4 regions of the Exiguobacterium sp. RIT341 genome follow, and region 1 is predicted to be linked to each of the others. Evidence: predicted binding sites of a transcription regulator. Region 1 holds the regulator's gene; each other region holds the start of a gene.
The links. Region 1 encodes Rex, which represses fermentation and respiration genes when NADH is low (regulators of the CRP and FNR family bind a similar motif). Its sites were predicted from a motif close to TTGTGAAATATTTCACAA; they were not measured.
Positions count from the first base shown of each region.

Region 2: a site for Rex is predicted at 5,359-5,376, ahead of pflB (formate C-acetyltransferase). Genes of this name have one in related genera too.
Region 3: a site for Rex is predicted at 5,792-5,809, ahead of BW42_RS01740 (cytochrome ubiquinol oxidase subunit I). Genes of this name have one in related genera too.
Region 4: a site for Rex is predicted at 2,740-2,757, ahead of cydD (thiol reductant ABC exporter subunit CydD). Genes of this name have one in related genera too.

Region 1 covers NZ_JFYW01000008.1:386,467-394,332, forward strand. Annotated here, with positions in the region: gene BW42_RS10865 (hypothetical protein) at 1-255, opposite strand, end outside; gene BW42_RS16445 (hypothetical protein) at 376-534, opposite strand; gene BW42_RS10875 (S8 family serine peptidase) at 662-4,408, opposite strand; tRNA gene BW42_RS10880 (tRNA-Ala) at 4,633-4,708, opposite strand; gene tatC (twin-arginine translocase subunit TatC) at 4,813-5,592, opposite strand; gene BW42_RS10890 (twin-arginine translocase TatA/TatE family subunit) at 5,600-5,797, opposite strand; gene BW42_RS10895 (redox-sensing transcriptional repressor Rex) at 5,797-6,456, opposite strand; gene BW42_RS10900 (ABC-F family ATP-binding cassette domain-containing protein) at 6,624-7,866, shown strand, end outside.
Region 2 covers NZ_JFYW01000011.1:161,973-169,838, forward strand. Annotated here, with positions in the region: gene rsgA (ribosome small subunit-dependent GTPase A) at 1-223, shown strand, start outside; gene abc-f (ribosomal protection-like ABC-F family protein) at 294-1,994, opposite strand; gene pflA (pyruvate formate-lyase-activating protein) at 2,269-2,988, opposite strand; gene pflB (formate C-acetyltransferase) at 3,023-5,272, opposite strand; gene BW42_RS14460 (hypothetical protein) at 5,612-6,040, shown strand; gene BW42_RS14465 (DEAD/DEAH box helicase) at 6,069-7,241, shown strand; gene BW42_RS14470 (hypothetical protein) at 7,238-7,866, shown strand, end outside.
Region 3 covers NZ_JFYW01000001.1:348,657-356,522, forward strand. Annotated here, with positions in the region: gene BW42_RS01705 (hypothetical protein) at 199-411, shown strand; gene BW42_RS01710 (BsuPI-related putative proteinase inhibitor) at 490-936, shown strand; gene nadE (ammonia-dependent NAD(+) synthetase) at 970-1,788, shown strand; gene BW42_RS01720 (FAD-dependent oxidoreductase) at 1,904-3,175, shown strand; gene BW42_RS01725 (disulfide bond formation protein B) at 3,246-3,641, opposite strand; gene BW42_RS01730 (LysR family transcriptional regulator) at 3,707-4,597, shown strand; gene BW42_RS01735 (N-acetyldiaminopimelate deacetylase) at 4,581-5,693, shown strand; gene BW42_RS01740 (cytochrome ubiquinol oxidase subunit I) at 5,928-7,325, shown strand; gene BW42_RS01745 (cytochrome d ubiquinol oxidase subunit II) at 7,338-7,866, shown strand, end outside.
Region 4 covers NZ_JFYW01000009.1:255,374-263,239, forward strand. Annotated here, with positions in the region: gene cydC (thiol reductant ABC exporter subunit CydC) at 1-977, opposite strand, end outside; gene cydD (thiol reductant ABC exporter subunit CydD) at 974-2,704, opposite strand; gene BW42_RS12225 (Rrf2 family transcriptional regulator) at 2,913-3,395, shown strand; gene BW42_RS12230 (nuclear transport factor 2 family protein) at 3,418-3,786, shown strand; gene BW42_RS16330 (hypothetical protein) at 3,842-4,009, opposite strand; gene BW42_RS12235 (neutral zinc metallopeptidase) at 4,093-4,935, opposite strand; gene BW42_RS12240 (glycosyltransferase family 4 protein) at 5,129-6,247, shown strand; gene BW42_RS16595 (redoxin domain-containing protein) at 6,308-6,679, opposite strand; gene BW42_RS16600 (hypothetical protein) at 6,722-6,889, opposite strand; gene BW42_RS12250 (YcjF family protein) at 7,007-7,866, opposite strand, start outside.

The DNA.
Region 1 (7,866 bases):
GACATGCACCTGATAGAGACGTCTTGCTGATGCCTCTGATGAATATTTCGCGACAAGCGCGAACCGCTTGCGTTGTACGAGCATGTCATAGCCAAAATACAATAATGGGACGATCATCGCATAAACCGGCTTCTCCAGTGTGTTACTGAGTGCTAAAAATGCTGCAAGCATGACCCATATGCCGGTCTTTGTCTTTTGGTGCATCTCTTCGTATAACGTCGCTAATGCTTCCGTTTGTGTATGTACGTGTTCCATGATCTCCCACCTCTCTATACTGTCATATACTTACATTTTACTGTATCGGTTTCACCTGTAGTGCGATTTTTCAAAAAAAAGATGTCCTGTCGCTTCGGACAAGACATCTTTCATTAGAGACTATGCACTGACCTGGATGATCAGATAGATGACACTATAAGCAACGATCGCGAGCGGTATCAACGCGACACCGATCAGCCAGCCATTTTTGTCACGGATACCGAGATATAAAACGAGACACCCTACGATGAAGGCGATTAATGTCGTAAACGGATTCATGGTCGTTCCCCCTCTAATTGTTTCTGCTCTTAAATTTCCCCCTCCACTCGTCTCATAAACCCTTCAAGGCGCTTCGACACACAACGAAAAGCCAGACGGATTTCCGCCTGGCTTGTTCATTGTTAACTTATTTTTTCGTGATGACGACTGTTTTCGTAACGACGTGTCCACCCAGATCCTTCAGTTTCAAGTTGTACGTGTTTTTTCCTTTTTTGAGCGTCACTTTTTTCGTGATCGTCTTTTTGAAGGCTTTCATGACGTACGGTTCTTTGAACGTCCGGCGGTATTCCGCGCTACCATTGAAGTCGAAGCGTAATTCGCTGTAGTTATCGCGAAGTACGATCTTCATCTCAGCTGTTTTTGTTTTACTTGAGACGGTTTTTGGTGCTGTGACGCGAATCGTTGGTAATTCTGTGTCGATGATGACTTGACGGTTGAACGCCACACGATTTCCTTTTCCATCGTATGCTTCGACCTTGAATGACTTGACGCCATCTGTCGTGTACGTCACGTCATGGCTGAACGCATAGTTTTGTTGGGCTGCATCGAAACGCAGTTTAACAGTTTTTCCGTTGATCTTGAACGATTTGATACCTGACTCATCAGAGACATGACCCGCGATGTTGATGACTTTTGATGTTGCAAGACCAAGAGCGACCGGTGTATCGATTTGAACATTTGGTACGGCTTTATCAACGCCTGTCGTGTTGACGTCTTTTTTCACACTGTTTCCAGCATAGTCTTTGACGACGAAGGCAATCTTCGCGCGCTCCGGCAGATCCGTCAACGTGTACGCTTTTTCTGTTGCGGCAAGTGGTTGCTTTAAGACACTCTTGCCATTGACGAGGATATCGTATGACGCAACTCCTGTTCCTTGGTCGCCTGCTGTCCATGAAAGTGTTGATTTCGCAGCATCCCATTTCACAGTAGCTGCTGGTTTTTTCGTATCGACATAGACTGGGAAGAGATTCGTCTGCCATTTTGCGTTCGGATAATCGATCACCGATTTGACTTTGTAGTAGTAAAGACCATCTTTGACCGGTTTCCCGTTGATCGTTCCGTCCCAAGCAGCGCTTGTGACTGGTGTGTAGCCGTCCTCTGAACCGCTGTCGTAGTAGTTCTTGACGACGTCCGTTTGCATATCAAGCTTCTGAAGTGTTGTTTTATTCCGGTCAAGAATCGAATACTCGACTTTTTTCGCATTGCGAAGGAATGAGATGATCGGGAAAGCTTCATCTGCGCTACCGTCGTTGTTCGGTGAGAACGAGACTTTGTTCGCGACAACTTTTCCAGCGGCATTCGTACCAAGGAATTCGAAATCATCCTTCACTTCAGTCGCTAGACCTGTCAATCCATAGAACGTGTTGTTTTTATCGTACAATGGTGCATCTAAAATCGGAGCTTGATCCCATTTTCCTTTGAACCCAACATAAGGAACTGTCAGTTCTGGATTTTTGCTCTTCGTATCGATCAGACGGACGAATCCTTCGACGAAGTAGCCGTTTTTAAAGACTTGTTCAAGCGGAAGCTCGTTCGCCCAGTCAGTTGTGTTCTTCAAATCGACTGACACGCTGACTTTCGTTGAGCTCTTCGGATTAATCGAGACTGAACTCGCTTTCTTCGAGCCGACTGCAAATGAGATCGGGTATGTGCCTGTGTTGGCATCTACCGTACCGATCGTTCCTTTTTTGAAGATTCCATTTGCTTCAAGGAAGTTCGATCCTTTTGCACCGAGATCTGATTGAACCGTTCCCGCTAGCTTATACGTCACTTTTTCATTGCTGTAGTTTTTTAAATCAAGCGTGAATGTGAACTTCTCGCCGACTTCCTTCAAGGATGCCTTGCCTTCACCTGACTTTGTCTCTGTGATGACGACTGGTGTCTTCATCGCAGCACGAAGATCCATCAGTCCAGCTCCCTCACGACGTGGGGAGTAGAAGTTGCCTGTTTTCAATTGTGCGTTGTATTTTCCTTGATCGAGTTGCGGACGCGATGTATTCATCAAGATGTTTTTGGCGAGTTTAACGCGTGTTGCACCAGTGACTTTGAAGTCCTTCGCAATCCGTTGCATGACGAGTGCTGTTCCTCCAGCGACGTGTGGTGCTGCCATCGATGTACCGCTCATGACGCCATACTCGTTATCATTAAGCGTCGAATAGATTTTCCCACCTGGTGCCGTGATTTCCGGCTTGAAGTCAAGGCTTGGCGTGACACCCCATGACGTGAAGTCAGACATTTGTCCTGCGACCGGGTTATCGGTTGAGACCGCTTTTCCGTCAAATGTCACTGCGATTGCCTTGCCTTCTTTTGCTTTTGCTTCGAGATCATTCCCGTCCGCGATGCTAAGCGTCACGAGTGGAATCGTCGGATTGTTGAGCGCCATGCTGACGTAATCCCCGTGATCGACTTTACCACGGACGATGACACCTGCTGCGCCTTGCTTCTCAGCTTCTGCTTGAATCATGCTGTAGTTAAAATCACCTGTTCGCACGACGAAGACGACTTTCCCTTTGACGTCTTTACCTTCATAGTTCGAAGCTTGACCGTCACCGACATACACGACATCCTTCTTCTCTTTATCGAAGACGGCAATCGGATTCGGCGAATCTTGTTTTTGGTATGCCAAATAACCGACATCCTGACCGTCGATCGTCAGCGCCATGCCTTCAAGCGTCAATTTCGTATTTTCGAGTGACGCGACTTGGAGCGCCTGGCTCGTCAATCCTGGTGCACCAACGACACCGATATCCGGGTTTGCTGTATATGGATTACCCGCACCATGACCTGCAAACGCCGAGTTACCAGCAGAGATCGCACACAAGATACCGTTGTTCATCGCGTTGACGATCGCGCGTTGCTCCGGATCATCTGCGTTGACGAACGATGCCGTCGAACCGAGACTCATGTTGATGACGTCCGCTCCAAGTGCGATGGCATCATCGATTGCTTTGATGTAGATATCACTAAATGTCGATGGCATCCCTGGATCGTTACCGAAGACCTTCATCGCAAGGAGCTGTGTTTCTGGAGCGACCCCTTTAATGCCGCCGTTCGCTTCATCCCCGTTTGCTCCGACCGTACCTGCGACGTGCATCCCGTGCATCGATGCCCCCGCACCTAAGTCACGGATTTCGCTGTCGTGATCGGCATAGTTATAGCCGTACGGTACTTTTTCCGTGAAGTACTTTCCTTTTAAGCCTTTTGTTTCTTTCGTACTCTCGACCTTCGAAGAGGTTAAATCCACCTTTGTCTCTGGACTCAAGACCATGTCCTTGTGCGATGGATCAATCCCCGTATCGATGACCGCGACGACGGTTCCTTCCCCTTTAAAGCCATAGTCCTGCCACGTTTCCTTCGCATTGACCATGTCCTTGCTGTACAGCATGTCTGGCTTGGCACCTTTATCGACGGTTGGGCGCGCATATTCGTGCGCGATATGTACACTTTTGACTCCGTCGAGTTGTTTGATATCTTCGATGTCACCGAACTTCACTTCACCACTGAATCCATTGATGACGGTTGTGAAGCTTTCTTTATATGTAACAGGAATCGCCTTTTTAGCGATAGCTGACTTGACTGATTTTTGGACGCTGACGAGTCGATCCTTGATCGATTCCTTTTCGGCATTACTCAATGTGCTATACCGCTTGTTTTGAGCTTGGGCGATTTGAATCGCCGGTTTTTGTTCCATCTCGATGACGACTCGAACTTTATCCGATTGTTTGTAGTTCTTTTCTTGCCCCGATTTCTTCAGTGAGAGCGCCTGCGGTTTTTGACCCGTCGCTTTATCTTGCGAGGACAGTGCACCTTGCGCACTGACTAGATTGGAAGACGTCATTAAGACGGCTGCCATAAGTGCAATCTTCTTCTTCATGCGTTCGTTTCCCCTTTTCTGTAAAACCATAGTAGTAATACTAATAAAACAGTTTAAAGAAAATTCTGTATTTTTAGTTTAATGAAGTTAATGGAAATAAACAATTTATATTTGTCTATTTTTTAAATTTATTTCTTTTTGGTGACATTTTATATTTGGAAGGAATTTAACTGGGAACATAAAAAAAAACTCCTCGAGCACTCGAGGAGTTGAACGTATGAACTTGGTGGAGACTATCGGGATCGAACCGACGACCTTTTGGCTGCCAGCCAAACGCTCTCCCAGCTGAGCTAAGCCCCCATGAATTATCTTTAGTATACGCACCGCTAACTGCTTTATCAATATAAACATAACGCTTTCATAAAAAAGAATTCCTCCCGAAATTGCTGGAAGGAATTCACGATTCATTTATTCAATTCACGCATCAAATCCGCCTGTCGTTCAAGCTCTGCCTGTTGCTCGAGGATCAAGACCTTTTTATAAGTCCGCGCAGAAATCAAGATACTGATTTCATAGAGAACGAACAACGGCACTGAGATCATCAAGTGTGACGTCACGTCCGGCGGTGCGATCAATGCCGCAACGACGAACAGCGCGAAATACGCATATTTCCGATTCTTTCGCATGAAATATGGCGTCACAAGACCAAGACGTGTCAGGAACATCGTCACGACCGGCAATTGGAAGAGAAGACCAAACGGCATCGTCAACCGGATCAAGAAACTGAAGTAGTTTTCGACCCCGATGACTTGCTCGATCCCCAATTCTTTCCCGAGATCCGTTGAGACTTCGAGCAAGAAAGGAAGCAACCAGAAATACGAGAAGGCTACACCAGCCAAAAATAGAAAGAAGATGACTGGAATATATGTCAGTGTTGCTTTTTGTTCCTTTTCATAAAGCCCTGGTCGGACGAATGCCCACAGTTGATACATCCAGAACGGTGACGCTAAAATCAGCGCGATGATGAACGCAAGATTCAAATACAACATTAAAGGATCGGCGACGTTGAAGGCATTTAATCCGATACCGAGCTCTTTTAAGTCCGCTTGCAGAAAACGGACGAGCGGTCGGACGAGCGGAAATGCGACAGCGAACAGGACGACGACGATGAGGAGCGACCAGACAATCCGCTTACGCAGTTCGTCTAGGTGCGACGTCATGCTTTGTTCTTGATCAACCGTCATGATTCAATCACTTCTCTTTCGGTTCGTCCTTTTTATCGTCGTCCATGATGCCGTTCGTGGCATTCTTGAACTCTTTCAATGTTTGACCGGCAGCACGACCGAATTCCGGTAACTTCTTCGGTCCAAAGATGATCAACGCGACGACAGCAATTAATCCGATACTCGCAGGTCCGATACCTAACGTGAGCGGGATAAGGTTTTCCATTATGATTTCACTCCTTCAGCTGATTGCGAATAATGCTTCATGAAATAAACTAACGACTGCAACTCGATCGATAAATCGATGTGATGAACCCGAACGCTCGCTGGCACGTTCAACCGTGCAGGCGTGAAGTTCAGAATGCCTGTCACACCATACTCGACTAACTCATCCGCTACTGACTGTGCGAACTGGGATGGAACCGTCAAGATGGCGACATCGACCTGATTCGCTTCGATTTGTTCTTTCATGTCCGAAACATGATAGATTGGAACGTCATGCGTCGTTGTTCCGACCTTCTCTTCGTCCGCATCAAACGCAACGACTATCCGAGTACTATTATTCTTTAAAAAGTTATAATTTGCAAACGCTGTTCCGAGATGACCGACCCCGATCAAGGCGACATTCGTCACCTCATCTTGATTCAAGGTTTTCCGGAAAAACGTTAAGAGATGTTGAACGTTATATCCATACCCCTTCTTCCCTAGTGCCCCAAAGTAGGAAAAGTCGCGACGAATCGTTGCTGAATCAACCTTCACCGCCTCGCTTAACTCAGCAGAAGAGACGCGGAGCTTACCTGAATTGTATAAACTTTGGATGAAACGATAATATAGCGGCAACCGTTTTGCTGTCGCTTGTGGAATTTTTGTGTCTGGTCCATTCATCCTGCAGTTCCCCCTTCGGCCACATCCATCGTGGCACCCAAATCTTTGCAAAAAGCTTTCTACTCTCCTTGATTGTAAACCACTTCACATAGAGTCACAAATAATATATTCCGCAGGACCTCGCGCTTTTGTTCGTGATAGACTAAAGGGTGGAAGGATGGATGGAAATGATACTCTTACAAGTCAACCAACTCTCGAAATCATTCGGCGTCGAGCCGATTTTAGAAAATATCAAATTGGAAGTACAAGAGCGCGACCGGATTGCGCTCGTCGGTCGCAATGGTGCCGGTAAATCAACCTTGCTCAAAATCATCGCTGGTGAACTCAGTCATGACTCGGGCGATATCATGAAAGGTAAAGATGTCAAAATCGGCTATCTCGCGCAAGACAGTGGTCTCGAATCGAATGAGACGATCTGGAACGAGATGCTGACCGTCTTTGAACATCTGCAAGAACAAGAACGGACACTGCGCCGGATGGAAATCGAGATGGGCATGGAGCACATCTTGAACGACCCGGTCGCTTACGATCGACTTCTGAAGACGTACGATCAAGCGCAACATGACTTCTCTGAAGCAGGTGGTTATCAGTTTGAGGCGAATATTCGCTCCGTCCTGCACGGCATGCGCTTTTATCCAGACGATTACTCACGCCGGATCCAGACATTGTCCGGAGGTCAACGGACACGGCTCGCCTTAGCGAAGATGCTCCTGCAAGCACCAGAGCTTCTCATTCTCGATGAGCCGACAAACCACCTGGATATCGATACGCTTGCTTGGCTTGAAAGTTACCTCGGTGGTTATCGTGGTGCCGTTCTGATCGTCTCGCACGATCGGTACTTCCTCGATCAAGTCGTCAATGTCGTCTATGAGCTCTCTCGTAATGTCTGTCGTAAGTTCACGGGGAACTATACGAAGTACCTCGAGCAAAAAGCGGCATTGTACGATCAAGAAATGAAACAGTTCGAACAGCAGCAAGAAGAAATCGCAAAGATGCAGGACTTCATTCAACGAAACATCGCTCGGGCGACGACGACAAAGCGTGCTCAAAGCGTTCGAAAACGGCTCGAGAAGGTCGACCGGCTCGATCGACCAGATGGAGATGAACGCAGTACGGTCCTGTCCTTCCCAATCGAAAAACAGAGCGGGAATGACGTTCTTCAAGTCAATCAATTGGCAATCGGTTACGAAGAAGCTGTCTCAAAAGACATCACGTTCCGCTTGCAACGCGGTGAATCACTGGCACTCGTCGGACCGAACGGAATCGGGAAGTCGACGCTCTTAAAAGTCCTCGTCGGTCGTTTACGTCCTCTCTTCGGTGATTTCCGTTTCGGCACCGGCGTCTCGATCGGGTATTACGATCAAGAGCAAGCGGAACTCAATGACCGGAACCGTGTCATCGATGAGATTT
Region 2 (7,866 bases), on a different contig from region 1:
AGACTGTAAACATGAGAAGGAACCAGGATGTGCCGTTCGGACAGCTTTAGAAGATGGAACGCTATCTGCTGAGCGCTGGAACAGCTTCGTCAAGCTAAAACGAGAAATCGCCTATACGGAACGTAAGCAAAACGTGGCGTTGCAGGCGGCGGAGAAAGAAAAGTGGAAAAAAATCCACAAGCAGGCACAAGCGCATACGAAACTGAAGTATCAAAAGCGGTAATACGACTGAAATATGAAAAGCATCTGCAATGGAAACAGGAGTCTCTTTTTCTATGCAGATGCTTTTTTTGTTATTCTTTTGAAAGTGATTCATTTGTTTCTGTATCGAACGGCACATCACCTGTCAAAGCATCAAGACGATGTAGATCGGATTGAGTCGCTTCAGGGTCACTTCGGCGTGCATTTCTTACCACGGCAGTTCCGTCTGGATGATCGTTGAATCCAGTCGTTAAGTCAAACGTCCGGTTCGATAGCCGATCGGTAAAATAACGATCGTGAGAGACGAAGAGGAGCTCACCAGGGAAGACATCGAGGGCGGCTTCGATTTGTTCACGAGTCGCAAGATCCAAATAGTTCGTCGGTTCGTCGAGAATAAGCAAGTGAGCACCAGAGAAATAAAGGCGTAAAAAGGCGATTCGACATTTCTCACCCATACTGGCGTCGGCAATCGACCGGTAAACATCATCACGTCGAAATAAAAAACAGGCGAGTAGTGTCCGGGCATCCGTTTCACTCATCGTGCCGAACTCGAGCAATGCCTCTAACAACGTACCGGATGTCGGTAAATGGGAAAGAGCTTGTGAAAAATAGCCGGTTTTTAATCGAGAATGGCGGATGACTGTCCCTTGATTAGGAGCATATTCGCCCTCAATGAGACGCAGTAAGGTCGTTTTCCCACTTCCATTCGGTCCAATGACAGCAATCCGGTCACCGCGATCGATTGAAAATGAGACATCGTTTAGAATGGTTTTCGTCTCATGCATGAATGAGACACGTTCGAACGAAATCAGTCGTTTCGCACGAATCGCTTCATGTTCGAATGCGACGTGAACAGTCGGTGCAACTTGTGGTTTTTGTACACGATCCTCGAGTAGACGCTCGAGTTGCTGCTCTTTTGCCTTGACCTTCGTCGCATGTTTAGCAGCCTTCTTTTTCGCATACGGATCGCGTTCACTCGCTTGATTCGAGGCTTTTTGATGCCATTGCCGGTATCCTTGAATCATGCGTGTCAGCTCTTTACGGGTGCGTTCTTGTTTTTCGTACGCTCGTTGTTGCGACAGAGCTTGATGTTCCTTTTGTTCTTTATAGGACTGATAGTTTCCGCTGTATCGCGTTGCCCCTGATTCGGATAATTCAATGACGGCATCAGCCGTTGCGTCGATGAAGAATCGTTCGTGTGAGACATAGAGAATCGAGGTCCGTGACATGTTGACCCATTCCGTGAGCCACTCGAGTGTCTCTTGATCCAGATGATTCGTCGGTTCATCGAGAATGATGAAATCAGGTCGTGATAGAAGCAGACAGGCAAGTTGGAGGCGCGTCTGTTCACCACCGCTTAAACTGGATGCTTTGTGTGTCCAGAGTGCTTCCTCTAATTTGACTTCTTTTAAGACGCGTGCTGCATCTGCTTCCAGCGAGAAGGCGTCCTGATCGATTGCTCGTTGATAAATCGTCAAGTCACCATTCATGGCATTAGCGCGAAGTTGATAACGAACCGCATCCGCTCGTTCGACGACATCAAGAACGGTGTGATCGCCCGCTACGAAGTGTTGTGATAGTAGACCGAGTTTTTTGTAATGACGCTTGATCGAACCGTCAGTCGGCTGAAGTTGGTCAGCGATCAAGTGTAACAGTGTCGTTTTTCCGATGCCGTTCGGACCGATTAAGGCGACATGTTCACCGGTATGAATATGAAAAGAAACGTCCGAGAAAAGACGTCGTTCGTCGTAGTCCATCGATAGGTGTTGGATCGTAAGTGTTTCAGTAGGCATAAAAGCAGCTCCTTTAGTGTTCATTTCCGATAAGATGAAATGAAAAACACACCATCCGAAGCGAGCGGATGGTGTGCCGGAGTGTAACTCAAAGAAGGTGCTGGCCAGAGGTTGGTCACACCGAAAAAGAGCAGACTCGTAGCGTCAGACATCCGCAACTGCATTGCGAAAGAGATGATTTCATTCATCAAGCGACCTGTACGAGTGATTGCTTCATTTCGGTGTTGTACCTCCTGTTCATAATCTATGATGTCATTGTAACAAATTGGAAACGTTAACACAAGTACGATTCAAGTAGGGTTTGCGCAGCGTTTGTTTCTTCTCGTGAAGGAGGAAGCACATCAGTTAACGGATAAGCAAGACCAAGGTTTTCCCACTTATAGACTCCGAGTTGATGATACGGCAGTACCTCGACGCGCTCGACGTTTCCGAGCGTCCGGATGAACTCGCCGGTCTGACGGAGGAAATGTTCCGACATCGTGATACCTGGAACTAGGACGTGGCGAATCCAGACGGGAATGTTTCGCTCGGCTAGGCGTTTTGCGAAGGCGAGTGTATTGGCGTTACTCCGTCCAGTCAAGACGCGACAAGCAGCATCGTCGATATGCTTGATATCGAGCAGAACCAAATCCGTCGCATCGAGAATGGCGTCGATGTTTTTTGGGACGACAGATCCAGCGGTATCGATGACCGTATGCAGTCCATGCCGCTTCGCTTCTGTTAAAGCAGCCTCTAGGAACTCTGGCTGAGCGAGCGGTTCACCTCCAGAGAAGGTGATTCCGCCACCCGTCGCCTCGAAAAAGGAGCGATAGCTGATCGCTTCTTTTACGACTTCGTCTGCTGAGACACGCTGTCCGCAACCGAACTCCCATGTATCCACGTTATGACAGTATTGACACCGTAGTGGACATCCTTGCGTAAAGACGATGAATCGAATGCCAGGACCATCGACTGTTCCACATGATTCAACGGAATGGATCATACCATAGGTCATTCTGCTCACTTCCTTTCACATACTACACATCATTTTAGAGAGAACCGTGGAACGTACGATTGATGACATCAATCTGTTGTTCACGCGTCAGTTTAATGAAGTTGACGGCATAACCGGAAACCCGAATCGTTAACTGTGGATACTGTTCTGGATGCTCCATGGCATCGAGTAACGTCTCACGGTCGAAGACGTTGACATTCAAGTGATGACCTTTTGAAGTCGTACCACCCATATATCCGTCAAGTAATCCGACCGTATTGCGAATACGTGTTGCTTCCTCCTTACCAAGTGCTTTTGGAACGATCGAGAACGTGTAGGAGATACCATCGAGCGCATGTTCATATGGTAGTTTCCCGACAGACGTCAGAGCAGCGATAGCACCACGGGTATCACGTCCATGCATCGGGTTAGCACCGGGTGCAAATGGTTCACCCGCACGGCGTCCATCGGGTGTATTTCCTGTCTTCTTACCATAGACAACGTTTGAAGTAATCGTCAGGACAGACTGTGTCGGGAGCGCATTTCGATACGTTGGATGTTTACGGATTTTCTCCATGAACAATGTCACGAGATCAACCGCCATCTGATCGACCCGTTCATCGTTATTCCCGAACTTTGGAAACTCACCTTCGATCTTGAAATCAACTGCAATCCCATCCGCATCTCGGATCGGGCGGACTGTTGCATAACGAATAGCGGATAGACTGTCAGCGACGACCGATAAACCAGCGATGCCGCATGCCATCGTCCGTAAGATTTCCGGATCATGTAAAGCCATTTCAATCCGTTCGTAACTGTACTTATCATGCATGTAGTGGATGACATTCAGTGTGTTGACGTACAGTTCTGCGAGCCAATCGAGTTGACGATCGTAAGCCGCCATGACTGTCTCGTAATCGAGTACTTCGTCGAGCATCAATGGTGTGGCTGGGGCGACTTGAATTTTGAGCTTCTCGTCCATTCCGCCATTGATTGTATAAAGTAATGCTTTTGCAAGGTTTGCTCGAGCACCGAAGAACTGCATCTGTTTCCCGATCCGCATCGCGGAGACACAACAAGCGATGCCGTAATCATCCCCATAAACCGGCAACATCAAATCATCGTTCTCATACTGAATCGAGCTTGATATGATCGACATCTTCGCGCAAAATTCCTTGAATCCGCGTGGAAGCTGAGTGGACCAGAGAACAGTTAGATTTGGTTCAGGTGCCGGACCGAGTGTCGAGAGCGTATGCAGGAACCGGAATGAACTTTTCGTGACATTTGATCGACCATCTTCACTCATCCCGCCAATCGATTCCGTTACCCACGTCGGGTCGCCAGAGAAGAGATCGTTATAGTCCGGTGTTCGTAAGAATTTGACGATCCGAAGTTTCATGACAAAATGATCGACGAGCTCTTGTGCTGTTTCTTCCGTCAAGCGGCCGGTCGCAAGATCACGTTCGACATAAATATCGAGGAACGTCGAGACTCGACCGAGTGACATAGCTGCACCATTTTGTTCTTTGATCGCAGCAAGATAAGCAAGATAGACCCACTGGAATGCTTCTTGTGCTGTTTCTGCAGGGCGGGAGAGATCAAAACCATAGCGAGTTCCAAGCTCGGTCAATTCCGTTAATGCGCGCAATTGTTCATTCATTTCTTCGCGGTCGCGGATCATCGATTCAGAGAGGAAGCCGCCACGTGCCTTCAAGTCTCGCTTACGTTCTTCAATCAAACGTGCTGTTCCGTACAAAGCGACACGACGATAGTCGCCAATGATCCGCCCACGTCCATAGGCGTCTGGTAATCCTGTGATGATACCGGCTTTACGCGCGCCGCGCATCTCTGGAGTATAAGCATCAAAAACCCCTTGGTTGTGTGTTTTTCGGTAATCGCTGAAAATTTTCGTGACGGTCTCGTCTGCTTCAAAGCCATACGCAGCTAAGGCATCATTCACCATCCGAATCCCGCCGTTCGGATGAATTGAACGTTTGAACGGTTCATCCGTCTGTAAGCCGACGATTTTTTCAAGAGAGGGATCAAGATACCCTGCATCATGCGAGAGAATCGTTGATGGTGTCTTGGCATCGACGGCATACACACCACCACGTTGTCGTTCTTCATTCGTCAACTGTAGAATTTGTTGCCAAAGCCGTTGCGTCGCTTGCGTCGGATCGACTAAAAAGTGATCATCACCTGTATATTCCGTGCGATTGAGCCGGATGAAGTCTGCAACATCGATTGTCTTGATCCATTCGCCAGACGTAAAGTTTGCCCAGGCACTCGTTTTTTCTAATAACATGGATACCACTCCTTTAAAATTGAGCTAATGATCAGTTCCTTATGTGAATAGTGTAACAAAAGGAGGTAGAGATTCCCTTTACGTTCATGTGAATATTTTAACAAGTGAACAAACGTTGATATGACGGGCTTTCTTTATTTCTGTACCTATGAAAGAGTGAAGATTAAAAAACAGTTGAAGTCTGGTAAATCAAGATTTTCACGAAACTGTATGAGCTGATTTGAAAAAGATCCACTAGCACAGTTGAAACTGTGAGGAATGTCACGTTACGGTATCTTGTGTTTTTAGGACGTATCGTTGACAATGAAAAAGGGAACATAGAACGTGGAGGTGTGCCAAATGGAGTATGTGTCATTAACGCAACAAGGAGATTATCAGTCGGGAGACTGGGTCTCGCTGAAAATCGGATCGGAAGGTTCGACGCGAACTGGGATGATCACAGAATTTGAAGGTGATGGATTCTGGATTCGGTTTGAAGATGATTTTGATTATGAAGACTTTATCGGCTATGATGAATCGTACTGGATTGCGCTTGTTCGCCGTCCCGTGGACGTAAAAGCGACGTATGCGAGTCTTGCCGTGTATCCGGCACTCGCTGCAGAATTACAGGATCGTGTCATCCAAGGCTTCGAGATTTTAAAGGAAGAAGCTGGTGAAGAAGAAGTCCGGTTCCACATCCGATTGCTCGACGCAGGAAATGAATATACACAGACATTACGGGGATACCGTGATGCATCAGGAGATCATGTCGAATACGTAACGGCATGATGGAATTAAGAGAGTAGGAGAAATCGTTATGAACTTTACAAAACCATTTTTACAGGAAGCATGGGAACGGGCGCGCTTTACAGAGTTGATGCCTGTTCAAGAACAAGCGATTCCGTTGTTGCGCGAAGGAAAAGATGTCCTAGCTGAAGCGCCGACAGGAACAGGGAAGACGCTTGCTTATGTCATTCCAGCTTTAGAAAAGATTGAAGTGGAAGAGCCACACGTGCAAGTCGTCATCACGGCACCAACACGGGAACTCGTCATGCAAATTCATCAAGTCATTCAATTATTTGCTCAAGGAAGTGGTATCAAATCCGGTGCATTCATTGGTGGTGTTGAATTAAAGCGACAATATGAACGATTGAAGAAAAAGCCGCAAATCATCGTCGGAACACCGGGACGTCTCGTCGAGTTGATTGATTCGAAGAAGCTGAAGATGCATAAGGTGAAATTGATCGTTTTAGATGAAGCGGATCAAATTTATGAAAGTGGCATGAGTGACTCGGCGACGCGAATCGCAAATAGTGCGCTACGCGATCGACAACTGGCATTTGTCTCAGCGACATTGCCGGAACGGACAGCAGAATGGGGACGGACGCTTGCGAATGATCCTGAGACGATTCGTGTTGAGCGTGCCGTCAGCACACAAGTGACATTCGGTTATTTGGAGACTTCACGTCGTCAGAAACCGGAATTGTTACGTCGTCTGGCGAACATGCAAGGATCAAAAGTGCTGACATTCATCAACAATCGCTCATTCCTTGGACCATTGAATGGCGAGTTGAGTAAATTCTCACTGAAATACCGGATTTTAGACGCTGAAAAAGGAAAACGAGAGCGGATGGAGACCTTGCGTTCTTATAAAAAGGGAGAGTTTCCTTTACTCGTCACGACAGGTCTTGCGGCGCGTGGGCTTGATATCGAAGCGGTCACACACGTCGTCCATTACGATTTACCGGAGTCGCTTGACGATTTCGTACACCGTTCAGGTCGGACGGGACGCGGAAACGCAAATGGGATGGTACTTGCACTTGTCACGGATCAAGATTTAAAACACTTAAAAACACTTGCAAAGCAAATGGGCGTCGAGATGGAGCCAATGGAAATTTACCGCGGAGAAGTCATTCCGAAACGTGAATTCACAGCTCCTCAGACGATTAAGCGACCGGCTACTCCTCACCGGAAAGGGCGATCGAAATGAAGAACGATCGAAAAGTAATTCCATTTCCGACGACGGTTTCTGAAGCGGAAATGAATGCAGCCTTGAAGAAAATGTATCAGGAAGCAGCAACAGCACGCAGTACGGACTGGGTCGCTTTCATTGAAGAGATTGCGACAGAAGGACGTTGGTATTTAAAAGATGCTGAATTGTTCCGGGACTTATTCGTTGACTGGGCGATCTTCTATGAAACGGATGATCAAGGAAAAACACCGCACGGTCGTTTTCTCGAGCAGATAAAAGACGAGCTATCACCTAGTCTCTATCGCGCCTTGCGTGGATTAGCTGACCCGATGCCGTCGCTGTTTCAAGTCGATGCAGATGGTGTTGTTGATTTAATGTCGAAACAGACGTATCAAACGGATTTGGCTGAGATTGAAGTCGAACCGGGGGATCTGTTGATTGGGAAACTGCTCTATATTTCTGGTAAGTGGCGCTTTGCGATTGCCTACATGAAGGTAGCGCGCGCATTAGTACCAGAAGTCCTCGCTTTGTTGACGGACTTCGTGGATGAAGTGGGAGAAGACGCGTTACTTCGTCAATATCCAGAGTTTTGTGCGGAATTAATCGACTTGCTCCTCGATATCGAAGAAGGTAACATTGCACC
Region 3 (7,866 bases), on a different contig from region 1:
CGCTTGCATGCAACAACTATATAGATTATTCCAAAATATCCCTATTTGAACTGGAATATTGTTTTGAAATGAAATGTCGAATGACTATTCTCTTCTTTTTTCATCTCTTTGATACAGTAAACCTACAATAACGAATTCGAAGCATGTAGGTCATCTTTTGGCTTGGCATATGAATGAGAAAAGGGGAGAATCGGGGATATGTTACTTTTCGCTGAAACTGATTTAGCAGTAGGATACAAGGAACGGACAACAACAGGGGTATATGTCACGATCGAAACAATTGACAGTCGTACGATTACATTGGTTGCACCAGCAAACGCGGCAGAAGATATTTGTGACGAACTGTTTGCGACAGGTTTAGAGCAATTGTTTTCATTCAAGATGAATCCATCTACTTTACCTGTAGCATAAGAGATGAAATGTGCGAGAGAGGAAATCCTCTCTCGCTTTTTTTTGTGATAAAATTGATTAGATAAAAGGAGGGATGAAATGAAACGTCTCGTTTTCATTCTGTTGCTGCTTACTGTTTGTTTAGCAGGTTGCCAAGAAAAGAAACAACAGGCAACAAAAACCATGAACGAACCGATTCAGATTGCAGTCAAAACGACAAAGCAAGACAGTATGATGCAATTAGACATTTCCTTAACGAATCCAAATGATCACAGTGTAAACGTGACATATCCTTCCTCGCAACGATTTCAGGCTCAATTGATTGATGCGAAACAACACGTAACGTATGATTTTGAGAAAGAGCAAGTATTCACGCAAGCGATTGAGAAGGATACGTTCACAAAACGCGAAACGAAACAGTACACGGTTGAATTACCGATCTCCTCTTTAGGTGATAGCAAGGAAGTTCGCGTATCGACAATCCGCCAGTTCAAAGGAGCAAATGCAAAACAAACGACGGATCACCAAATGATTGATTCAAAATGACGATCAAAACGATGTGAAGGAGTGAATTTATTCATGCAACAAGAAATCATCCAAGTAACAGGCGTTAAACCTATCATTGATCCAGCCCAAGAAGTAAACGAGCGGGTAGCCTTCTTGAAGGCGTATCTCAAGCATACAGGGGCGAAGGGATTCGTATTAGGCATCTCCGGGGGACAAGATTCAACGCTCGCAGGTCGTCTATGCCAACTAGCAGTTGAAGAGTTGCGAAAAGAAGAGGGACAAGATGTCTCATTTTATGCGGTCCGCTTGCCTTACGGTGAACAACAAGATGAAGCAGACGCACAGGCAGCCTTGACTTTTATTCAACCGGATCATTCGCTTCGTGTGAATATCAAACCAGCGGTCGAAGCATCGATGCGGGCATTCGAAGAGGCGACAGGTGCAGAACTTTCAGACTTTAGCAAAGGAAATACGAAAGCGCGAGAACGAATGAAGAGTCAATATGATTTAGCCGCTCATTATGGCTGTTTAGTCGTTGGAACGGATCATGCAGCCGAATTCGTGACGGGATTCTACACGAAACATGGGGATGGTGCATGTGATTTAACACCATTAACGGGACTGAATAAACGGCAAGGGAAACAACTCTTACGTTACTTGAACGCCCCAGAAGTCTTGATTGAAAAAGTTCCGACAGCAGACCTTGAAGAAAATCGTCCGGCACTACCAGACGAAGTGGCACTCGGAATGACATACGAAGAAATTGATGATTATTTGGAAGGTAAGTCGATTTCAGAAGCAAGTCAAGAAAAGTTAGAGACGCAGTATAAACGTGTTGGACATAAGCATCATATGCCCGTCTCACCACTTGATGAATGGTGGAAAGCATAATCAAAAATAAGGAGATATGATTTCATGATTGAAATCATGTCTTTTTTCATGTTCTTCGATTCTTCTCCGGTCGTTATGGGAAAAGAAGAGAAACGATGGTTGAGGAGGCGAGAGTATGACGATTGGGATCATAGGTGGAGGGTTATCCGGATTGACAGCAGCGGCGTTATTTGCAAAACAAGGAACACCGGTCACGCTCTGGGATGCTGGATTACTCGGAGGACGTGCCACCTCTCAAACCGTAAAGGGCTTTACATTTAATTACGGTGCCCATGCGATTTATGGACGCGATCAATCAATTCTTCGCAAATTAACGAAACAACTCGGTATCGAAGTGACGTGGCTTGATTTTTCAGCGAGTCGTGCGAAATATGAGTTTTCAGGTCATTTGACGGCTGTTCCTACGAATGCCTGGGGACTACTGAAAACAGAAGTCATCGAAGGAACGAACAAAGTACGTTTTACATGGGAGATTATTAAAACGATTTTACGAGTCGAACGAGGGAATCCGCAACAATCCATCGGGCAATGGTTAAAAACAGAACGCGTCGATGAACAAGTGGCACAGTTAATGCTTGATTTGGCATCAACGAATTTTTTTACGGCAGAACCAGAAAAAATTCCATCAGATGTCTATTTCGAGTATTATCAAAAGCTTTTTCGGACGCGAAAGCCTGTCTCATACATCGAAGGGGGCTGGCAAGGGTTAGTACAGGAATTGGAACGGATCATCCTAGAGAACCGTGGAGAGATCTTGAAAAAAACAAAAATAACAGCAGTCGAATTGACTACGACAGGATTCTTGGTACGTGATCGAAAAAAACAAGAATGGAATGTGGAACGGATCATCTTTGCCGTACCACCACGTGAAATCTTAAAAATGGCGACTCCAACGACGATCCAAAAATTCGTGACACCGCATGCGAGTCATGAACCCGTCGAAGTTTTCGTGTATGATCTCGGACTTCAGCCTTATATCCAAACACCGTATTCATACATCTACGACCGTTCGCATCGAGCGTTCATCACGGATTTATCGCATTATGATGCAAGCCTCGCACCAAAGGATGGTCAAGTCCTTCAAGCAATCGCTTATCTTGAACACGATCGACTTGAGGATCCTGATTATATCGGACATGTTCGAACGGGAATCGAACAGATGCTTGACGTTCATTTCACAGACTGGAGAGAACGTATCGTTGCAGAACGAACGATTAAACGAGCAGTCGTACAAGAAATCAAATGGAAAATGGGGCAAGGTCCTCTTGCGACTCAAATTCCGGGACATGCAGGTGTTGCTTTCGTCGGAGACTGGTGTGAAGGGACGGGACAACTCTCAGAGCTTGCGTTCTCAAGCGCCGTAAGTGTTTTCAATCGATGGACGTGATGTAAAACGACAAAAGAAAGGAGAAGCCGAATTGACTTCTCCTTCTTTGTATTGACCAAAGATTCATATCTTACGCTTCATTGTTCGAACGTGCTGGATAGAACGCTAGAATCAAGAGTAATGTAAAGGCAATGAGACTCATCATCGGAATCGTCAAGAAACCGAAATAGTTGACCCATTTGATGAGACAGCCACTCGAACATAACGCTTCGCCATCGGGTAAACGCTCAAGGATGACATGGTACAAGGCGACACCAAAGCCGGCAAGCACATATAGGCGTACAAAGAGTGGATCGATCGTTTTCGACCGGAACAAGGATATGAGCAAATAAAAGGCTGTCGTATACATGAATAGTCGTTGCCACCAACAGAGAGGGCAGGGAATGAATCCACGAATTTCACTAAAATAGAGACTGCCAAGCGTTGCAATCGTTGAGATGATGAACATAAAATGATAGCGTGTCATATGTATCGTCCTTTCTAACGTGTTAAACTAATGCCATCTTATATCATGAGGAGTCGAATCTCACATTGCAAGTGTCGGAAATGGAAATGTTGATCACTTTATCGGAAGAATTGAATATGAGGCGAGCTGCTGAACGATTATTCGTTTCACAACCTGCGCTTAGTCAACGTCTTGTTGCGATTGAGAGACGCTGGGGAACCAAACTATTCATTCGTTCATCGCGTGGCTTAAGCATCACACCGCAAGGAGAAAAAGTGATTGGTCTCGCAAAAGAGATGAATCGGAAGGAACTCGAACTAAAAAGTGAATTGACGGCAGAAGAGGGTGCCGTTTACGGAACGCTTCGGATTGCTGTCGCCTCCATCATGGGACAATACTGGCTCCCGCGTGTCTTAAAACGATTCGTCGAGCGTTATCCGCATGTGCGTGTCCAGTTGGTCACCGGATGGTCAAGTGAGATGATGCGTCATATGTTAGAGGAACACTTTCATATCGGGATCATTCGTGGAAACCCGGACTGGAAAGGTGTTAAAGAGCGCCTTTTCTCAGACCCGCTCTATCTAGTTGATAGTGAGTTGACGTCGATTGAACAATTGCGTGTGACGGATCGCCCGTTCATCCAGTTCAAAAGTGATTCGACGTACTATCAAGAAATTTTAGAGTGGTGGCAAGATCGGTTCGCAAGTCCACCCTCTCGGACTTTGGTCGTCGACCAAATCGAGACATGCAAACAGATGGCGTTACATGGCATCGGTTTTGCTATCTTACCTGAGTCGACGATTCAGCAATCGAATGAAGTCATGCAGCTTCCGTTGAAGACATCATCCGGAAAAGTACTGAAGCGAGATACTTGGATCTTGTCCACGGAATCGATGCTTGAATTAAAACAAGTCCAAGCTTTTTGGGACATCGTAAAAGAAGAAGGAGGAAGTCAGTCAGATGGAATACGCCATTGAGATGCGGCGCGCGCTTCATAAAATACCGGAACCAGGGTTCAAGGAATTTAAGACGCAAGCTTTTATATTGGAACAAATTCGTACATATCCGCCAGATCGTGTCACATATGACACATTTGAAACAGGTGTTTTCGTTCGAGTGAAAGGATTGACTGGAAACCGAACGATCGGGTATCGCGCAGATATTGATGGGTTACCGATTGAAGAAGCGACAGGGCTTCCGTATTGCTCAGAACACCCAGGGTTCATGCATGCATGTGGTCATGACATGCATGCCTCGATTGCTTTAGGGTTGATGAAACGGATCGTTGAACTACCAGTCATGGATGATGTCGTCTTTTTATTCCAACCGGCAGAAGAAGGACCGGGCGGGGCGGAGCCGATGATTAAAAGTCCATTGTTTGAAAAATATCGTCCGAGTGAGATGTATGGTCTTCACGTTGCACCGGAATATCCAGTCGGTACGATTGCTAGTCGTCCAGGCGTACTGTTCGCGAGTGCTCGAGAAGTTCATATCACGATCTATGGTCAAAGTGGTCATGCGGCTTTTCCTCATTTGACGATTGATACAGTTGTTGCGCAAGCAGCCTTGATCATGCAATTGCAAACGATCGTCAGTCGATCCATTAATCCGATGAATTGTAGTGTCATCACGATTGGGAAAGTGGATGCAGGTATTCGTGAGAATGTCATTGCCGGTAGAGCGGTTCTTGACGGAACGATGCGTGCGCTAAACGGCGAAGACATGGAAAAACTCGAACGTCGTGTCCGTGACATCATTCGAGGAATCGAAGCTTCGTTTGGTGTTAAAATCGATCTGCAATTCGGTAATCGCTATTATGAAGTCGTCAACGACCGGCAAATCGTGGATAAATTCTCATCATTCGTAAAGATGAATGCCAACTATATCGAATGTGACGCGGCGATGACAGGGGAAGATTTTGGTTTCATGCTGAAAGAGATCCCAGGGATGATGTTCTGGCTCGGCGTCGATAATCCGACATCTGGTTTGCATCAACCAACATTAAACCCGGATGAATCAGCCATTTCTTTTGTCATTGATTTACTTGACCATTATTTCCGAGAGTATGTTTAAAAATTTTTATGAAATAATAAAGGATATAAAGCTTTCCCTTTCGAATTCAGGAATGGGAAAGTTTTTAATATATGTAGGAATAAGAGTTTTCGAACATTTTGTGAAAAAAATCACGTGTATATGTGAACAATTTGTTACATCAAACATTATAAACAGACACAAAGGGTTATGTTCTCTATGATACGGTTATAGACCATATAGAGAAGTATGTTTTAGGAAGAGGGGGCTAAATACATGTTCAATGATCCCGTAGTGCTCAGTCGATTGTTGACAGGGCTCACACTAGCGTTTCATATTATTTTCGCGACGATTGGTGTCGGAGTACCGCTCATGGTACTGGCAGCTGAATTCATCGGTCTGAAACGCAAAGATCCAGATTATATCTTATTAGCAAGACGGTGGACGCGTGGATACGTCGTTACCGTAGCAGTCGGTGTCGTAACAGGGACGGCAATCGGCTTGCAACTATCATTACTTTGGCCGTCACTCATGCAAGTAGCGGGTCAAACAATTGCTTTGCCACTATTTATGGAAACGTTCGCGTTCTTCTTTGAAGCGATTTTCCTTGGTATTTACTTGTATACGTGGGACCGGTTCAAAAATCCATGGTTGCACTGGTTGATTGGGATTCCAGTCGTCATTGGTGCGACAGCATCAGCGTTCTTCATCACGACAGTCAACTCCTTCATGAACTCACCAGAAGGATTTAAGATCGTCAATGGTACGTTAACGCAAATCGAACCATTAAAAGCAATGTTTAATACAGCGACACCGACGAAGGCGACACACGTCATCGTTTCAGCTTACTTGACTGTTGCCTTTATCTTGGCAGCAATCGCGGCGTTCCATTTGCTTCGCAAAAAGACACTCTCAGCAGCAGAGACGGCATATCATAAGAAAGCTCTTCGTCTCACTGTCATGGCTGGTCTGATTTTCGCGTTCTCGACAGCACTTGTCGGTGACTTCTCAGGGAAATATTTAGCGAAATACCAGCCAGAAAAACTAGCAGCTGCGGAATGGCATTTTGATACGACAAATGAAGCAGAATTGATTTTTGGTGGGATACTTGATCAGCAAGAAGACGGCAGTTATGAAATCAAAGGAGCCGTCAAAATCCCATATGCGCTCTCAATTCTTGCAGGTGGGGCTCCGAATACGGAAGTCATCGGTTTAAACGAATTCGCAAAAGAAGATCAAGCACCACTGATCGTCCACTATTTCTTTGATATCATGGTATCGATTGGGATGTACTTGACTGCTATCTCTGCTTTGTTCATCTTGGCATTCCGATTGAAAAAATTGAATCCATATAATAAGTGGATTTTACGAGGGGTGTTCATCGGTGGTCCGTTAGCGATGATTTCAATCGAAGCGGGATGGATGTACGCTGAGATTGGTCGTCAACCTTGGACGCTTTACGGTATCATGCGAACAGCGGACGCGGCGACGACTTCAACAGCGGTTGGTCCGATGCTCATTTTATTCAGTGCATTGTACTTGTTGCTTGGTACGATTTGTACGGTCGTCTTATTACGGATGTTTAAGAAAAACACGGTTGGAAAAGAACTTCAAGAACTTGCTGAAAACCACCATGCACGCGGTGAAGCAATGTTCGTGGATGATAACAAGTAAGGAGGGAACGATTTGGACGTTCAAACACTAGGGATCACGGTCCTTTGGACTTTCCTGTACGGATATCTCATCGTTGCCTCAATTGACTTCGGTGCTGGATTTTACGCCTTTTATTCAAAATATACGAAGCGGGATCATCTGACGAATCGATTGATTCTTCGTTACCTCTCTCCTGTTTGGGAGGTAACGAATGTCTTCTTCGTATTCTTCTTCGTAGGACTAGTTGGGTTCTTCCCAGACTCCGCTTATTATTTCGGTACGGCACTACTCGTACCAGCGTCAATTGTTCTTGTCTTGATTGCGATTCGTGGTAGTTTTTATGCGTTCGCCAATTATGGATCAAACGACAGCATGTTCTACACATTTTTATATGGAGCGACAGGGTTGCTGATTCCTGCTGCGATGTCGACGACATTGACAATCAGTCAAGGTGGTTTCATCCGCAAAACGAATGATACAGTTGAGTTTTTAGGAACGAAATTATTTTCGAACTTTTACTCGTGGACGGTCGTAGCGCTCGCTATCGTATCTGTCTTATACA
Region 4 (7,866 bases), on a different contig from region 1:
ACGAACGGAGCGTACGTCGGCTCCTCTTGCTCAGTCACGACTTCATCGAGTCGTTTCGCAGCATGGCGGCTATCTTCAAAAAAGCCGGGTAAGATCGCCATCGGTGCCGCATTTTCAAAGACGGTCAGCGATGTCATGACGAGTAAAGCGAGGAAAACTCCCTCGAGTTGTCCGCTTGCGACGAGATAGGCACCCACACCGAGGACAAGCCAAGAGATGATCAACGTCACCATCGTATTCAAGGCCAGGTTCGAGACAGCGTGTAAACCATTACGTTTCTCTTCCTCGACATACCGTTTCGCGACGGCATTCAAGTCCTGTTCCTTTTGGTCGAGCTGTTGGTAAATCTTCAAATCACGATAGCCTTGGAATAACTCTGTCACTTCTGTCGACAAGTCACCACGTCGAACACGGACTGAACGGGCGAAGCGTTGTTCACGGTACGCGAACCATGCCGGAATCAAGAAACCGGTCAAAATTAAACCAAGCAACAGAATCCCGGCAATCGTCCATGAGAAGAAACTGACGAAAAAGATCGTACAGAAGAAGACGAGCAGTAACACGATCGGTGGATAGAGGACACGTAAGAACGTATTTTGTAGACTCTCGACATCCCCGACGATCCGCGCAAGTAAGTCACCACTGCGGTACTTACCAAAAATCCCTGGCGCAAGCGGCTCGAGACGACGGTAAAATGACGTTCGGATGTCACTAAGGATCGTAAACGTCGCCCGGTGCGAATAGTAACGTTCCGCATACCGACTGACGGCGCGCGTCAGACTCGACACTTTTTGCAGGGCGATCAAGACGGCGAGTGTCTGGATCGGTGGCAACAAGGCTGCCTTTGAAATCAGGTAACCACTTGCTGCGAATAAACCGACCGCTGTCACACCGGCGAGGACACCGAAGAAGATCGACCAGGCGATATCGCGTTTTTGATGCACCATCAACCGAAAGACTCCTAATAATTCCTTCATCGTGTTTCCTCCCCTCTCTGGACGCTACGCATCCGCGCATATTCCGAATCGCGACCAAGCAATTCATCATGGGTGCCACGATCGACGATTCGTCCGCCGTCGAGAACGACGATTTGATCCGATCGTTCAATCGTATGCAAACGGTGCGCGACAGTGATGACCGTTGCCGATTGTCCGAGTTGCTCAATCGCTTGTTGGAGCAGTCGCTCCGTTTTGACATCAAGTCCAGTCGTCGGTTCATCAAAGACGACGACGTTCGGTCGTTTCAAGAACGCTCGCGCTAACGCAACACGCTGTTTTTCGCCACCCGATAGACCGCGTCCACCTTCTCCGATCACCGTGTCGATCCCTTCAGGCAACGTCGCAATCAACTCCTCGAGCCCTGCCGCCTGCGCCGCTTCGAAAATCTCTTCCGGCGTCGCTTGACGAAGCTCACCAATCGCGATGTTTTCTGCCAGTGTTCCGGCATACAGATACGGATGTTGAGAAATGTAGCTCAACTGACGGAACCAGCTTGTTTCCTCCACCTGACCGCGCTCGGTTCCGTCGAGTAGGATCCGTCCTTCTTGTGGATCCGCGAGTCCGGCAATCAACTGCAAGACGGTCGATTTACCGGCCCCACTGCGACCGATCAACGCTACCTTTTGATACGGCTCAATCGTAAGCCCGATATCTTGCAAGGCAAAACGTCCTTCTTGGTACGTAAAGCCGACTTCATCCAAGACGATTTGTGGTGGACGATTCATCGTGAGTTCCGATTGACCGAATGCAACAGGACGATCGTCTGCCGTCAATTCGGCTGCGATTTGTTTCGCTGCTGCCACACTACCGCGTCCCGTGTGGAAAGCAGCCCCCATCTCTTTTAAGGCAAGATAGTATTCTGGTGCCAACACGAGCATCAAGAACGCTGGGATAAAGGTGATGCTTTGAAACAGAATCAAACGCAGACTGACTTCAAGTGCAATCATTCCCATGCTGAGCATCGAGACGAACTCAAGCATCAATGACGACAAGAAGGCGAGCTTCAAGACCGTTAATGTCGCATCTCGGAAATCGAGACTGCTTTTTTCGATGACGTCACGCTGTCGTTTCGCGCGACCGAATAACTTCAAGGTCGTCAGTCCTTGTAACGTATCGAGGAACGTTCCTGAGAATGCCGTCATCTTCTCGAGTTGAGCATCGGCCCGCTTTTGCGTCATGATGCCGATGATGATGTAAAACAACGGAATGAACGGCGCCGTGATCATCATGACAAGACCCGTGATCCAGTCATAGCTGAATGCCGCAATCAAGACCATCAAGGGAACGATCGTCGTCTGGACGACTTTCGGCAAATATTGACTATAGTAGCTGTCCATCTCGTCTACTGCATCGAGCAAGACACTGACCTTCTGTCCCGCTTGCCCTTGTAGCATCATCTCGACTGAGCGACTCGTATATTTCGCAACGAGTGCTTCTCGAAGCGCCTGCTTCATGTGTGCCGATAACGTCGTACCAAGACGACCGTTCCAATACGTCACGGCGACTCGGAGCAACAACATACCGAGAACGGTGAGTAGTAACGGAATGACAGCTTCAAACGGTTGTTCTTTTAGGAAAATGCGATCGACCGTCAACACGATGCCGTATGACTGACCGACGACCGCGACCCCCATTAAGAAAGCTGCAATGATGAATTGAATGAGAATACTACGTGGAATCTGGACGATTCCTTTTAATGGATTCATATACAAACGTCCTTTCACAAAGTGTGAACGACTTTTAGTGAATATTTTCACATATCGTACATTTAGTATACCGAATCCGGAACGGGGATGCCATGCAGATGCTGTCGAAAAGGTGTGACGGTTTTGTGAGAGCATATCATTCGACAATTTTTCATCATCGAACTATTATGGATATACATTATCCACGTTTAACGAAAGGAGTCTTTCTATGCAAATGAAAACAGGAGTCGAGCAATCCGTTTATGCGATGTTGCTCTTAACCTTCCTGCCGGAGCGCGCCGTTTTGTCCGGTGAGTTCATTAGTCAGCAACTCGGTGCTTCACCGACCTATTTCCAAAAGCTCTTACGAAAACTCGTTCAGGCGGATCTGTTGTATTCCGTACCGGGTGTCAAAGGGGGCTTTCGCTTACGACGTCCGGCAGAAGAAATTCAAATCTTCGATGTCTATCAAGCCATTGAGGGCAAACAGACATTGTACGCGTCAAGTGGTGTCTTTGAAGATTTGATGGGGATTCAGGAACAGGAGATCGGTCTGCTCTCGAATCTGATGACAGAGGCAGAAGATGCTTGGCAATCGACGTTGAAGCGCGAATCAATCGGCTCGATCCGTCAAGCAATCGATACCTCCTGTCCACCGGAACATTTAGAACGGTTGCATGCGTTAATCACAGACCGGATGATGACACTTTAATGAACAGAAAGAGGTTTTTACTATGGTATTGAATCGTTATTTCGATTTATTCGACGCGTCACGCACGGACGCACAAGCGTTCGAGGATCTCGTTTCCTTGTTTACGACAGACATCACGTTCGTTCTGAACGGACAACCAAAGCACGGCATCGACGCCTGGAAACAATTCGTCCGTCATGTGTTCACGGCGAATCAGGATATTAAGCATATGTACGCCGGCTGGGAAGAAACAACACCAGGAACGTATGAAACACGCTGGGCAGTTTGCGGAAAACGGGCAGACGGTAGCGTCTTCACGCAAGACGGAAAAGATATCGCACGTCTTAATGAAAACGGACGGATCACTTACCTGGAGAACGTTCCAGATGATCCGACGATGTTCCGTTCATAAGATTGCTTTTAAATAGCGAAAGAGGCTGACATGTGAGTCAGCCCCTTTTTGGTATTTAACGTTTCAGTACAAGCCGTTTCAATAAATAGCCCGTGATGACGAGTAACGACGCAATCGCAATATAGACCATGTAGACCAACAAGTTTGGCGCAAATCGTGACACGATGTACGTCAATACGACGACAGCCGTATACAGCAACAAAAATAGACTGATGTGCTTCAACTTCGACACTCCCCTTTGAATCCTTCTCTCTTCTTTACGGAAACGACTGGAAAATGTTTCAAAAGGTATGTCTTTACTTCGTTTTATAGATTCTTCGCTTTGAATGTGTCTCCACCTTCGATCGTGCCGTTATCAAAGCCTTTTTGGAACCAACGCTCTCGTTGCGCCGATGTGCCGTGAGTGAAACTTTCCGGTACGACATATCCTTGTCCTTTCTCTTGTAACGTATCGTCCCCAACAGCATTGGCTGCTGTCAACGCTTCTTCAAGATCGCCTTCTTCGAGCAAGTTTTCTCCTTGCGCGTGATGCGCCCATACGCCGGCATAATAATCTGCCTGTAGCTCGAATCGAACGAGGTATTTATTGAACTTCTCCTCACTCATTTGCTTTCGAAGTGGCATGATCTCATCCGATTTTCCAAGTAACGTCTGGACATGATGCCCTACTTCATGCGCAATGACATACGCCATCGCAAAATCGCCCGGTGCTCCGTATTTCGTCTGCAGTTCATCATAAAAGCTTAAATCAATGTATAATTTCTGATCACCGGGACAGTAAAAGGGACCGACGGACTTCCCTGCTTGTCCGCAAGCCGAACTAACTTGATCCGTATATAAGACGAGTTTCGGTTTTTTATAGGTCTTACCATCTTCTTTAAATTCTTTCGTCCAGACTCGTTCCGTATCGGCCAAGACGACGGAGACGAAGTCCGCTGCTTCTTTTTCCTGCGCTGTTTCCTCATACGTCGTATTTTGCTGATCCCCACCGGTTAAGTCTCCGAGTAGTTCAGTTGGATTACCGCCCATCAAAGTGATGACGATCAGCAGGATGATCCCGACACCACCGCCGATACCGGCGATTCCTTTCCCACCCATTCCCCGCCGGTCCTCGACGTTCGAACTCCGTTCTCTTCCCTTCCATTTCATGCGCTTTCCTCCTACCCGTTTCGTTATTGTTCTTTACCCAAAAGCTTTTATACGTAACGCTTCAGGACATCATGGATGAAACAGAAGTCTATTGATTTGATGCATTTTCTAGGAATATCCTTCTACTTTAGAGAAGATTATTAGCAGAACCGATCTTTCGGATCCAATTTTTTCTACGCAAAGGAGGTACGACATGAAACCTCATCTACTTTTTTTATCTTGGCGTGATGCTCGACATCCACAAGCCGGAGAAGCTGAAACTTTTATTCATGAAATGTTGCGGCGTGTCAGTACTACCTACCGAGTTACCCATTTGTCTGTCTCATTCAAGGGCGGATCACCGACGGAGTATCGAGATGGTATCACTTACCTCCGTTATGGTACGACAGCTTCTCTTATTCCATATGCACTTTATTATTACTGGTCTTATGCTAAAACGATTGATTTAGTTCTGGATCATTTGAATGGGTTTCATTTCTTCACACCACTTTATGTTCCACGTCATAAACGAACTTTATTTCTTTATCAATTGATTCGTGAGCGTTGGTCGACGACGCTTGTGTTTCCTTTTTCAAAGCTTGGCGAATGGACAGAGACTCGACGGTTAAGCTGGTATAAAGATAGTCATGCCTTGACTGTCAGCCCCTCTGTTGTAGATGAACTACAAAGTGCTGGTTTTACTAACAGTCATATCACGATGTTGCCGCCAGGACTTTCCTTTTCCACGTGGTCTGAACAGGAATGGGAGTTAAAAGAACATGTTCCAACCTTTCTATATATCAACCGTCTGAACAAAAAAGAACTTCAAGATACGATTGGGGCATTCCTCATGGTCCAACGTGAGTTTCCTGAGACACGCCTCTGGCTGATTGGTATTCGTAACAGCTCTCATCTTTTGCAATACCTTACACTTCCCCTTCCTAAAGAAGTGAAGGATGCTATCACATATTACGATTCAGTCACTGAAACAGAAACGCGCCGCATGATGAGTCGTGCCACCGCTCTCCTTTTCCCTTCCATACGTGAAGGCGTAGGTTTTTCTATTATTGAAGCGGCGGCGGTCGGAACACCATCCATCGTATATGATGCTCCTGGTGTCCGAGACGCCGTTCAGTACGGCATGACAGGCTACATGGCTAAAAACAAAACACCTGGTGCACTCGCTGCCGAAATGCGAGCTTGCTTCCGAGATCCAGAGGAGTACGAAGCCATTCGCATCTCCGCTCATCATTTTGCACGGGCAATGGATTGGCAACAGACTGATCTCAAATTTCAAGAATGGCTGAGACGAGTACTTCTTGATACAAAATAAAGGGAAACTTCAAACGGTCTGACTTCTCCCAACAAGTAGAGAGAAGCCAGACCGTTTAAGTCAATCTTCATACTTTTTATTCTGTTCAAGGTTTTGGAGGATGTGTTCTGGATCAACGCGTTTCGTATAATCGGACGGCACTTCTACGAAACGAATCACACCATTCGTATCAATGATAAACGTCGCCGGTTTCGGTAACTGCCAATCCTCATTTCCATTGTGCTTCGCTACATCAAGTCCCGATGCTTTGTAAATCTCAATCAAATAATCTGGCAAGTCGAACACCAAATCAAATTGACGGGATACATGTAAATCAACGTCACTTAAGACAGGGAAACTTAACGCATTCTTATTCGCCGTTTGCTCAGCAAAATCAGCTGTCTCCGGACTAATTGCAATGACAGGCGCTCTTTGAGCGCGGATTCGGTCGATTTACCGTTCGTACGCGCGAAGCTCGAGATTGCAGTACGGACACTAGCCACCCCGGTAGAACGTTAAGATAACAGGACCTTGCTCGAGTAATGTCTCGATTGCGACTGGTTCTCCAAATACATCGGGTAATGTAAAGTGTGGGATTGTGTCACCGACACCTAGACCTTGTGCGACTCCAGAAGCAGCCAGTTCAGCTGTCGCTTCCGCCATCAACCGTTGTTTCTCAGCAGGTGCCTTTTGTCGGAATTTCGATTGATATTGTTTGATTTCTTCGAGTATCGTGTCATATGTTCTCCCCCTTCATTGCTGTATGGAATAGCAAGGAGATTACTCGTTTGTCTCTTTTGACGACTCCTCCGCCTTCTTTCGGAATCGTTTGACGAATCCCATTAGTTGTTCCGGCGTTAGTTCGAGCTTATTCTCATAGACATATTTCGTTCCATATCCAAGTGCAAGGGTGGCGGTCGAAGCGACTCCCGCTGCAATGACGGCACCATATCCCGGAACCAGTTTCGCTATTTGTCGAAAAGCCGTTTTCCCGGAGTTTCCGACGATTGTCACGACAAGCAACTCCTTCGCACTCTCCTTGGATAACTGCCGTTCATACAGATTTGATAACTTGAGCATCAAGCCGATTTGAATTGAAGTCAACGGAATGATATCAGCTCCTGGAAACGGGACGGCACCGATTGCACCAGCAGCTGTTCCAGCACCCACGATCCAATTGTTGGCGATCTTCCCACGAACGGTCGGATCCATCTGGCGAACGAACACATTATCCTTGTCGAACTTTTTTAAGATATCGAGGACCTCCCGGCGGAGCCGATCAATATTCGTTCCTTCTCGTGCTGATACGGGAATGATTTTTGGTCCTGGTAGTTTTTCTGCAATATGGTGAACGATCGTGTCGACATCATCCGTCGCATCCATCTTCGTGACAACGATCAAGACATTTTGGTTATGTTGATAGATTTTCTGGAAATTCTTCGTCTCTGTCTCAGATAAGACGGTACCTGCCGCATTTAAAAAATAAAGGATGACATCGGCACTTTGATAATACGTCCATGTCGCTTCCGAGTTCTGTGTATTGGCATCATTTAGTCCCGGTGTATCGACGAAGATGACTTTATCTTCTGGATGTTGCCTTACTTGATCGATCCGAACCGTTTCACCTGGACGTGCTCCGA